DNA from 2 places in the Caballeronia sp. LZ008 genome. Region 1 is predicted to be linked to the other one. Evidence: predicted binding sites of a transcription regulator. Region 1 holds the regulator's gene; the other holds the start of a gene.
The links. The regulator HrcA, encoded in region 1, represses chaperone genes, less so after heat shock. The targets are predictions, from matches to a motif close to TTAGCACTCNNNNNNNNNGAGTGCTAA.
Positions count from the first base shown of each region.

Region 2: QCE49_RS10360 (co-chaperone GroES) is a predicted target of HrcA. The motif match lies at 4,511-4,537, and genes of this name have one in related genera.

Region 1 is NZ_JARUXK010000001.1:370,996-376,653, reverse strand. It holds gene grpE (nucleotide exchange factor GrpE) at 1-366, opposite strand, end outside; gene QCE49_RS01810 (hypothetical protein) at 727-888, shown strand; gene QCE49_RS01805 (RNA-binding S4 domain-containing protein) at 860-1,267, opposite strand; gene hemH (ferrochelatase) at 1,293-2,360, opposite strand; gene hrcA (heat-inducible transcriptional repressor HrcA) at 2,484-3,500, opposite strand; gene QCE49_RS01790 (NAD kinase) at 3,687-4,583, shown strand; gene recN (DNA repair protein RecN) at 4,614-5,658, shown strand, end outside.
Region 2 is NZ_JARUXK010000001.1:2,227,316-2,232,973, forward strand. It holds gene QCE49_RS10340 (hydroxymethylpyrimidine/phosphomethylpyrimidine kinase) at 204-1,079, shown strand; gene QCE49_RS10345 (DUF72 domain-containing protein) at 1,111-1,890, shown strand; gene QCE49_RS10350 (hypothetical protein) at 1,915-2,307, shown strand; gene groL (chaperonin GroEL) at 2,405-4,045, opposite strand; gene QCE49_RS10360 (co-chaperone GroES) at 4,141-4,431, opposite strand; gene QCE49_RS10365 (DUF4148 domain-containing protein) at 4,817-5,167, shown strand; gene QCE49_RS10370 (DUF2242 domain-containing protein) at 5,340-5,658, shown strand, end outside.

The sequences.
Region 1 (5,658 bases):
GGCGACATCCGTCGACTGGTCGGCGAGCGCGGCTTCCAGGCTGTCGAGCACCGGAAGCAGGTTCTCCGCAAAATTTTCGATGGCGAATTTATGCGCCTTCGCGACATCTTCCTGACTGCGGCGGCGCACGTTCTCGGTTTCGGCCTTCGCGCGCAGGAAGTCTTCCTTGAGCGCGGCGATGGTGGCCTGCGCTTCGGCGAGCGCAGCTTCGGCCTCATTCGGCGCGGCTTGCGGCGCGGCGGCGGCATCAGCCGGTGCGCCTTGGGACGCGGGAGCCGCCGCGCTGGTCGGGTCGGCGGACTGGCGCGCGTTATCGTCGGCGGGCGTTGCGTTCTGGCTCGCTGGATTCTCTTGCGTGTTTTCCATGTCGCTGAATATGTATTGCAGTGAGTTGAATCGGCTGCGAAAGCGGCCAGACCGAAAGTCGGACGCATTTTTCGCACTAACGGCCGAAATGAGGGCGCCGAAAGCTTTTTCAAGCCTTCGAAACGGTTTTTCGGACAAATCTCGACAGCAAGGTGGCGCCGCAATGGCTCGTAATACACACTTCGCCGCGGCGCGCGATTTTCGGATTGAGGGAAAGCCCTGAGTCGCCTACACTTCAAAAAAGCAGCGCAGGACGCACGTTAACCCTAATCCTACGAATTGCTTCAAACCGCTTTCAGCCCTTGCCCGTTTCCTGATCCGGCCGCCTTCTGACCGGGCAACCCGCTTCCCGGGGATACCATGAAACTGACCTTTGCTATCGCGGTGGTCGCCCTGGTACTCGTCGCGGGAACGACCACCATCTGCATGTCCGGCGTCGTGACCGAACGTACCACCGAGTACGGCGGCGTTCACGCGACCATCGAAAGCTACTTCAATCCGAACGAGAAAATTTGTCGATAGTGCGCCGGTCGCGCTTCGTCGGCCTTCCCTGCAGTTCCGCTGCGGGCTCGCGGAAATTCTTGCGGCGCTCGGCCTCGGCCATGCGTTTCGCACGGCCTTCCCCGGTTTCGGCATAGAGCGTCTGGGCGACCGGCGCCGGGCCGCGCACATCGCATATCCCGAGCACTTCAACCTGCCACACCAGCCGTTCGATATCGATCTCGACGATATCGCCGACGCGCACGTCCTTAGACGGCTTCACATTCGCCCCGCCGATCTTCACGCGGCCTTTCTCGACCGCATCGCTCGCGAGCGAACGCGTCTTGAAGAAACGCGCTGCCCAAAGCCACTTATCGATGCGCAAACGCGCGCCAGGTTCCGTCGAAATCTTGTAGTTCATGGGTAAATGCCTGAAAAAGCCGCGCTCAGGCCACTGCGGTGAGCGGCTGCACAGTCTGCACGGGCCATCCCTGAAGATGTTGCGCGGCGATCTCGCCCAGTGCCTTGATCCACGCGGGCGCTGAGTTCAGGCAGGCAATCCGGTGAAAATGCTTGCCGCCCGCCTTCAGAAATTCGTCGCGCACCTCGATGCCGATTTCCTCGATCGTCTCGAGACAATCCGCCGTGAAGCCGGGACAGAACACGTCCACACGAGAAACGCCGCCCGCGCCGAGCTCCGCGACCGTCGGCGCGGTGTACGGCTGAAGCCACTCCGCCCGCCCAAAGCGCGACTGGAACGTCACGCGGCATTCAACCGGCGTAAGCCCGAGCGCGGCCATGAGCAACGAACCGGTCAGCTGGCACTGGTCGTGATACGGATCGCCGAGATCCATCGTGCGCTTCGGCACGCCGTGGAAGCTCAGCACGAGCTTGTCGCCCGCGGCGAAATCCGGCTGGCCGTGATGCCGCCAATAGTCGCGCACCTGCTCCGCGAGCGCCGCGATATACGCCGGATGATCGGCGTAATGGCGGATCGTGCGGATTTCCGGCTGATTGCGCACGCGCTTGAGCGCGGCGAACGCGTCATCGAACGCGGTGGCCGTCGTGGACGACGAGTATTGCGGATACATCGGCAACAGGAGAATGCGGTCGGCGCCTTCGAGCTTCAGCTGATTGAGCATCGCGCCGATGCCCGGCGTGCCGTAGCGCATCGCATAGTCGACGATGACGTGATAGTCGTTCGCCGCGAAGAGCCGCCGCAAGCCGTCGACCTGCTTTTCCGTATGCACGCGCAGCGGCGAGCCTTCGGGCATCCACACTTGCGCGTACTTCTTCGCCGATGCGCGCCCGCGAAACGGCAGGATCAGGCCGCGCAGAATGAATTGCCACACGAATGACGGAATTTCGACGACGCGCGGATCGGACAGGAATTGCGCCAGATACTTGCGCACCGCCCGCGGCGTGGGCGCGTCCGGCGTGCCGAGATTGATCAGCAGCACCGCGACGCGATGCGAAGCGCTGGGCTGCGAGGGCAACTCGAGGTCGAAACGCATAAGGGAAGCGAGCCTGAAGATGGTCGTCGGAAAAGTTGAGGACCATTATAGCGGCGCGTTTCCGGACGCATCATTGGCCGAACGGCCTAGTGGCGCGCTCTTTCGCGGCGCGCCAAGATGGCGTCACTGATGACTGAGCGACATCGACAGCAAACGCGCGGTGATATCGACGATCGGAATCACGCGGTTGTACGCCATGCGCGTCGGGCCGATCACGCCGAGCGTGCCGACGATCTTCCCGTTGACCTCGTATGGCGCCGTCACGACGCTCATTTCCTCGATCGGCACGAGATTGCTTTCTCCGCCGATGAAAATCTGCACGCCTTGCGCGTGACTCGATACATCCAGCAATTGCAGGAGGCTCGTCTTTTGGTCGAACAAATCGAAAAGCTTGCGCAGCCGCGCCATGTCGGACGAAAGGTCCGCCACTTCGAGCAGGTTGCGCTCGCCGGAAATCAGCACGGTGTCAGTGGGGTCCGTCTCGGCGGTGCTCGCGACCACGGCCGCCTGCATGAGCGCGGTCATGTCGCCGCGCAACTGGTCGATTTCCTCGCGCAAACGGCGGCGTACTTCGTCGAAGGACAGGCCCGCGAAATGCGCGTTGATGTAATTGGAGGCTTCTACAAGTTGCGAAGGCGAATAGTCGCGTTGCGTGGCCATCATGCGGTTCTGCACGTCGCCTTCGGGCGTCACGATGATGAGCAGAATGCGCTTGTCCGACAGCCGCATGAACTCGATCTGCTTGAACATGTGGCTCCGGCGCGGCGTGAGCACGACGCCCGCGAACGAAGACAGATTGGACAGCACGCTCGCCGCCGCCGCGACGATCTTCTGCGGCTCCTCGCCTTGCAGGCGAGTCTTGACCGCGGTGGTCATGGCCTCGTCTTGCGGTGCTTCTACAGTCAGCATCGTGTCGACGAAGAGCCGGTAGCCGCGCGGCGTGGGAATGCGTCCCGCCGACGTATGCGGGCTCGCGACCAGCCCGAGGTCTTCGAGATCCGACATGACGTTGCGGATGGTCGCGGGGCTCAGTTCGAGGCCGGAATGACGTGATAACGTGCGCGAACCGACCGGCTGACCTTCGGCGATGTAGCGCTCGATCAACGTTTTGAGGAGGGTTTGTGCACGTGGGTCTAGCATGGGGAAATTTTAGCTCAACGTGTCGGATAGCGGCGAGCCGCGCCGGGTGGTCGGCATTCAACGTCCGCTCCATTCTAGCGACAAACGGCGAGCCTGCCCGCGTCATGCCGCACGGTCTCGTCGCGGCGCGCCCGGCGGCCATCGCCCACGGTTCTTTTCGCTCTCTGACTATGGTGTAATGCCGGCATGGAAATTGGCCAATTCAAGACCGTCGCCCTCGTGGGGCGCACCAACACGCCGGGCATCGAGGCGCCGCTGAGATCGCTCGCCGATCTCCTCAGGAGCCAGGGCTTCGAGGTCGTCTTCGAGGCGGGCACCGCGAAGGACGTCGGCGTGACGGAGTTCCCGGCGCTCTCCATCGCGGAGATGGGCGCGCGCGCGGACGTTGCAATCGTGCTCGGCGGCGACGGCACGATGCTCGGCATCGGACGGCAGCTCGCGCCGTATAAAACACCGCTCATCGGCGTGAATCATGGCCGGCTCGGCTTCATCACCGACATTCCGCTCAAGGCGATGCAGGAAATCGTCCCGCAAATGCTCGCCGGCCAGTTCGAGCGCGAGGAACGCAGCCTGCTCGAAGCGCGCATCGTGCGCAACGACAAGCCGATCTACCACGCGCTCGCGTTCAACGACGTCGTGGTGAATCGCAGCGGCTTCTCCGGCATGGCGGAGCTGCGCGTGTCGGTGGACGGCCACTTCATGTACAACCAGCGTTCCGACGGACTGATCGTCGCGACGCCGACCGGCTCGACCGCCTACGCGCTGTCGTCGGCGGGGCCGATCCTGCATCCGCAATTGCAGGGCTTCGTGCTCGTGCCGATCGCGCCGCATTCGCTGTCGAACCGGCCGATCGTGCTGCCCGACGATTCGAAAGTGACCATTCAGATCATCGGCGGTCGCGACGTCAACGTGAACTTCGACATGCAGTCGTTCACCGCCGTCGAACTGAACGACGCGATTGAAGTGCGGCGCTCGAAGCATACGGTGCCGGTGCTGCATCCGGTCGGCTACAGCACGTACGCCACGCTGCGCAAGAAGCTGCACTGGAACGAGCATCCGTCGCAGGATTCGTCCGCTCTCTGATCTGCCAGAACTTCCTTCCCCGAAGCGTCCATGCTCCGTCATCTTTCCATTCGAGATTTCGTCATCGTCGCCACGCTGGATATCGATTTCGATCCAGGCTTCACGGTCTTTTCGGGTGAAACCGGCGCGGGCAAGTCGATCCTCATCGACGCCCTCGCGCTCACGCTCGGCGCGCGCGGCGACGCGAGCGTCGTGCGCGCCGGTCAGGCGCGCGCCGACATCACCGCCGAATTTTCGACGCATCCGCTCGTCGTGCGCTGGCTGGACGAACACGCGCTCACGCAGGACGCCGATTCGGTCATGCTGCGGCGGGTGATCGATTCGGGCGGCCGCTCGCGAGCGTTCATCAATGGCACGCCCGCGACGCTCGCGCAGTTGCGCGAAGTCGGCGAAATGCTCGTCGATATCCACGGCCAGCACGCGCATCAATTGTTGATGCGACCGGACGCGCAACGCGAACTCTTCGACACGCACGCGCAGTTGCTCGACACGGCCGGCGCGGTGAATCGTGCGTGGCGAGCGATGCGCGACGCGCAGCAAGCCGTCGAGACCGCCCAGAATCGCGACCGCGAGCTGCAACTGGAACGCGAGCGTCTCGCGTGGCAACTGAGCGAGTTCGACAAGCTCGCGCCGCAGCCCGGCGAATGGGAAGAAGTGAGCGCGGAGCATCATCGGCTGTCGCATTCGGCGAGTCTCATCGACGGCGTGCAGGGTGCGCTCGGCGCGCTCTCCGAATCCGACGAAGCGATGATCTCGCAGCTCGGCGCCATCATCTCGAAGCTGCGCGGCCTGTCCGATATCGATCCCGCGTTGAACGACGTGCTCGCGTCGCTCGAACCGGCGGAAATCCAGTTGCAGGAAGCGTCGTATTCGCTATCGCACTACGCGCAGCGGCTGGAGCTCGATCCTGACCGGCTCGCGCAAGTCGAAAGACGCATGGAGCAACTGCACTCGACCGCGCGCAAGTTCCGCCTTCAACCCGAAACGCTGCCGGAAGAACACGACGCGCGCCGCCGCCAGCTCGCCGAACTCGATGCCGCCGCCGATCTCGATGCGCTCAACGCCGCCGCCGAGA
Region 2 (5,658 bases), 1.9 Mb from region 1:
GGTCGAAACGGCCGTCACGCCGGGTCCGGTGAAGAAGGCTAGCGCACCGGAAAAAAGTGCGCAAAGAAACATTCCTGGCGGCGTTAGGCCGCATAATCAGACATGACCGAGCGGGCATTCGCTCACGCGCCGAGGCGCGCACGAGTTCGCTTAGAGCCGATCGTCCATCCAAGCAATCCAATACCATAATGTCCGTTTTTGCCATGACCGGCGATTCCCCACCGATCGTACTCACCTTCGGCCTTTCCGATCCCACGGGCGGCTCCGGCCTGCAGGCCGACTTGCTGACGCTCGCCAGCATGGGCTGTCACGGCGCGACCGTGCTGACGGGCTACGCGGTGCGCGATTCCGCGACCTGCGATGAAGTGACGGGCCTCGATCCGGACACCGTCGCGACCCAGGCGCGCATGTTGCTAGAGGACATGCCGATCGCCGCCTTCAAGATCGGTGCGGCGACGCGCGCGGAGCTCGTGTCCGCCATCGCCGAAGTCGTCTCCGATTACGACGACGTGCCGCTGATCCTCGCGCCCGATTTCACGCTCGACGACGAACACGTCCTGTCCGCCGATGAACTGCGCGAATCGCTCGCCGATCTGCTCGTGCCGCAGACCACCATGCTGATTGCCGATCACGCCACGCTACTGCAACTCGCGCAGCCCGACAGCGACGCGGAATCGCCGACGCTCGATTCCGCGATTTCCCACATTCTGGCGCAGGGCTGCGAGTACGTGCTCGCGATGGAAACCGGCACGCATCGTCACGTCAACACGCTCTACAGCGAAGAAGGGCTCGTGCGACAGGACACGTGGGAGCGCAGCGTGCAACGCATCATGGGCCTGACCGATACGCTCGGCTCGGCAGTCGCCGCCCTGCTCGCCAACGGTCAGGAACCTGCCGAGGCCGCGCGTGAGGCGCAAGAGTATGTGTTTCAGGCCGCGCGCGCCGCGTTCCGGCCCGGCATGGGCGCGTATCTGCCGGATCGCTTTTTCTGGGCGCGCTCGAACGATGCAGACGAAGAAGGCGACGCATCCGCGCTGCCCGACGATCCAACGGGATTGCCCGGAGAAGCCCGACACTGACACACAACAAGAAGGGAGGCGACGCGAGCGCATGCCATACCGACTGCCCCATCTGCACAAGCCCGGCCCGCAAGGCGCGATCCGCATCGGCTGCGCGGGCTGGGGCCTGTCGAGCGGTGTCTCCGCGAGCTTTCCGCATGAAGGCACTCATCTCGAACGCTACTCGCACGTTCTGACGTGCGTCGAGATCAACTCCAGTTTCTACAAGCCGCATCGCGAGCAGACCTACGCGAACTGGGCGCACAGCGTGCCCGAGTCATTCCGGTTCTCGGTCAAGCTGCCGAAGGCGATCACGCACGACGCGCGTCTCGTCGATATCGAATCGCTGCTCGACGACTTTCTCCGCGCGGCCGGCCAACTCGGCGACAAGCTCGGATGCTGGCTCGTGCAATTGCCGCCGAGCCTGCCGTTCGATCACGACATCGCCGACGCGTTTTTCAAGGCGCTGCGCGAGCGCACGACGTTGCCGGTCGCGTGCGAGGCGCGCGAACATAGCTGGTTCACGACGCACGCGGCAGCGTTGCTGAAGTCGCATCACATTGCATACGTCGACGCCGATCCGATTCCCGACGAATGCGAGATCAAGCATCGCGCGGACGCATCGCTCGTCTATGTGCGGCTGCACGGCTCGCCCGAGTTATACAGGTCTTCGTACGACTACACGTATCTCGACGAACTCGCGCGCACGCTGCACAACCGCGCGAAGAAGACGGCCGAAGTCTGGTGCATCTTCGACAACACCGCCGAGGGCCACGCGCAGCCCAACGCGCTGCATCTGATGGAGCGGCTGCGGATTCATCACAAGGTCTGAAGTTCTTTTTGGAGGCTTCCTCGGATGCTCAAGCTGCTTGCGGCCACGCTCGCCGCGTCTTGCATTTTCACGGCCACGCCGGCACACGCTCAGAACGCCACGCCCGCCGGCGATGGCACGTTCCTGCTGACGATCTTCCTCAAGCACGACGAATCGAAGACGCTGCCCCAGATCAATCAGCAGTTGAAGGAGCAAGGCTACTTCAAGCAGTTTCCGCCGCCGGGCGTCGAAGTGGTGTCGTGGTACGTGATGATGGGAATCGGTCAGGTCGTCACGTTGCGCGTACCCGCCGACCGGTTGCGCGAAGTCAACCGCGCGATCGAAAGCACCGCATGGGGTGGATATCGGACGGAGTTCTATCCGACGTACGACTACAAGGCCGCCGCGCAGAAGTTGCGCGAGGAAATGAACAAATAGTCCGGACGAAAAAAACCCGCATCGCTGCGGGTTTCTTCTTTCGGCATGACGCGAGCCTCTTTCGAAGCCCGCGCCGATGTAATCGGCTTTCGCCAGATTACATGTCCATGCCCATGCCGCCCATGCCGCCGGGCATGCCGCCAGGCATCGGAGCATCTTCCTTCGGCAGTTCGGCGACAGCTGCGTCGGTCGTCAGCAGCAGGCCAGCCACCGATGCCGCGTTTTGCAGCGCCGTGCGCGTCACCTTCGTCGGGTCGACGACACCGGCTTCCACCAGGTCACCGTACTCGCCGGTTGCCGCGTTATAGCCGTAGTTGCCCGTACCTTGAGCAACTGCTGCCACCACGACCGAAGCTTCTTCGCCGCCGTTCGTGACGATCTGGCGCAGCGGCTCTTCCATGGCGCGCAGGACGATCTTGATACCAGCGTCCTGGTCTGCGTTCGCGCCCTTCAGCCCGTCGATCGCCTTGCGTGCGCGGATCAGCGCAACGCCGCCGCCTGCCACGATGCCTTCTTCCACAGCTGCGCGCGTTGCGTGCAGTGCGTCTTCGACACGTGCCTTCTTTTCCTTCATTTCGACTTCGGTCGCAGCGCCGACCTTGATCACCGCAACGCCGCCGGCCAGCTTGGCCACGCGCTCTTGCAGCTTTTCACGGTCGTAGTCCGACGTCGCTTCTTCGATCTGCTTGCGCACTTGCTTCACGCGCGCTTCGATGTTCACGGCTTCGCCAGCGCCGTCGATGATCGTCGTGTTTTCCTTGCCCACTTCGATGCGCTTCGCCTGGCCCAGTTCAGCCAGCGTTGCCTTCTCGAGCGTCAGGCCGGTTTCTTCCGCGACGACTTGACCGCCGGTCAGGATCGCGATGTCTTCCAGCATGGCCTTACGGCGGTCGCCGAAGCCCGGAGCCTTGACAGCAACCGTCTTCAGGATGCCGCGGATGTTGTTGACGACCAGCGTAGCCAGCGCTTCGCCTTCGACGTCTTCAGCGATGATCAGCAGCGGACGGCCAGCCTTCGCGACTTGTTCCAGAACCGGCAGCAGATCGCGGATGTTCGAAACCTTCTTGTCGTGCAGCAGCACGAACGGGTTTTCGAGGACGGCGACTTGCTTGTCCGGGTTGTTGATGAAGTAGGGCGACAGGTAGCCGCGGTCGAATTGCATACCTTCGACGACGTCCAGCTCGTCTTGCAGCGACTTGCCGTCTTCGACGGTGATGACGCCTTCCTTGCCGACCTTGTCCATCGCTTCAGCGATGCGCTCGCCGATCGACGTGTCGCTGTTCGCCGAGATCGAGCCGACTTGCGCGATTTCCTTGTTCGTCGTGCAGGGCTTGCTGATCTTGCGCAGTTCTTCGATTGCTGCAGCCACGGCCTTGTCGATGCCGCGCTTCAGGTCCATCGGGTTCATGCCCGATGCGACGTACTTCATGCCTTCGCGAACGATGGATTGCGCGAGCACGGTAGCGGTCGTGGTGCCGTCACCTGCGTTGTCGCTGGTCTTGGAAGCAACTTCCTTGACCATTTGCGCGCCCATGTTCTGGAGCTTGTCCTTCAGTTCGATTTCCTTCGCGACCGACACACCGTCCTTCGTGACCGTCGGGCCGCCGAAAGAGCGCTCGAGCACGACGTTGCGGCCCTTCGGACCCAGCGTGACCTTGACCGCGTTGGCCAGAATGTTCACGCCTTCGACCATCTTGGCGCGTGCGGAATCGCCAAAAGTGACTTCTTTAGCTGCCATATCCAAACTCCTTGATTCGATTCGGTTTGCTGGCTTCGCTGCGGCGCTCGGAGGAGCGGCTCAGGCAGACGAAGCCGAACGTGCAGGAAGGATGCTTACTTGACCAGAACGGCCATGATGTCTTCTTCGCGCATGACGAGCAGTTCCTGCCCGTCGACCTTGACGGTCTGGCCAGCGTACTTGCCGAACAGAACACGGTCGCCGACCTTCACGTCGAGGGCGATTTGCGCGCCCTTGTCATCGCGCTTGCCCGGGCCGATGGCCAGGACTTCGCCTTGATCCGGCTTCTCAGCGGCTGCTTCAGGGATCACGATGCCCGATGCGGTCTTGGTTTCCTGGTCCAGACGTTTGACGATGACGCGATCGTGCAAAGGACGAAGGTTCATACACACTCCTCTCTTGATTGAGACTGAAAACGCGGGAAAACCCGTCCTTTGAGAAGGATCTCGCCGGACGGCAATCTTGTTAGCACTCTCGTGCAGTGAGTGCCAATTATATGGAGCGACTTTGACAATTTCAAGGACGCAAAGGCCGGGAAAACGCTTAAGCAGCTTGACTCTTGAAAAACGGCACTGCGTCCATAAGCGGAAAATCGGATCAATGGAAACCAAAAACCGATTGACAGAATTAATGCCGTTTCGACAAAAGTGATTTCGTCGGATTAGGGTTTTTCCTAGGTCGTCCGGAGCCTAGACTGCATCTCAACGCCGAAGCAACGGAAAGACACACACTCCGCCGCGACGTTCCTTAAAACAGCATCCGGAGGTCATCATGTTCAAGTTCAAATCAATCGTTCCCGCCATCGCCATTGCAGCCGTACTCGCCGCGCCGGCTTTCGTGCAAGCGCGCGAAGACGGCCCTGCCACCCGTGCGCAAGTGCGCGCCGAACTCGTTCAACTCGAACGCGCCGGCTACAAGCCGATGGCCGATCAAGCCACGTATCCCGCCGAGATTCAGGCTGCCGAAGGGCGCGTGGCCGCGCAACAAAGCGCATCGAACGCGTCGTTTGGCGGCGTGAGCGATGGCGCGTCGGCATCGGGGAAACCGGCGCGCGTCGGCTTTTTGAGCCGTATCGTCCGTCCCGCCGCCGATGCCAATCCGGTCGACTTCAATCGCCCGTAAGCGAAATGCAAAGCGGCGCGCGACGCCGCATCCGACGAAGCCCGGCCTCGCATGCCGGGCTTTTCGCTTGCTGAAGGAACTAAGACCTATGCTTTTTCGTCGGTGATACCGCTGGCACTACAATCTTCACCTGCCTCCCTTCGTTCCTCTCGCTCTCCGTCTTAAGCCGCTCATGTCATCTCTCGCATCGTCGCGTCTCGTGTTCGTGTCGCTCGCGCTGACCGCCCTTGTCGGGTGCGGCGGCCGCGCCGCCACCACGCCGAGCTATCAGCAGGAGCTGTTCAGCACCGGCGTGAGCCCGTTCGCGCACAATTTCGACGCCACCGTCAACGAAACCTGCGAGGCCGCGCGCCGCGCGCTGCTGTCGCAAGGGTTTCTCACGACGATGGGCCAGCCCGACACCGTCGACGCGACCAAGAATTTCCAGCCGAGCGCCGAAACGCACGTCGTCGTCTCGTTCCACGTCGTTTGCACGCCCGGCGAAAACGCGA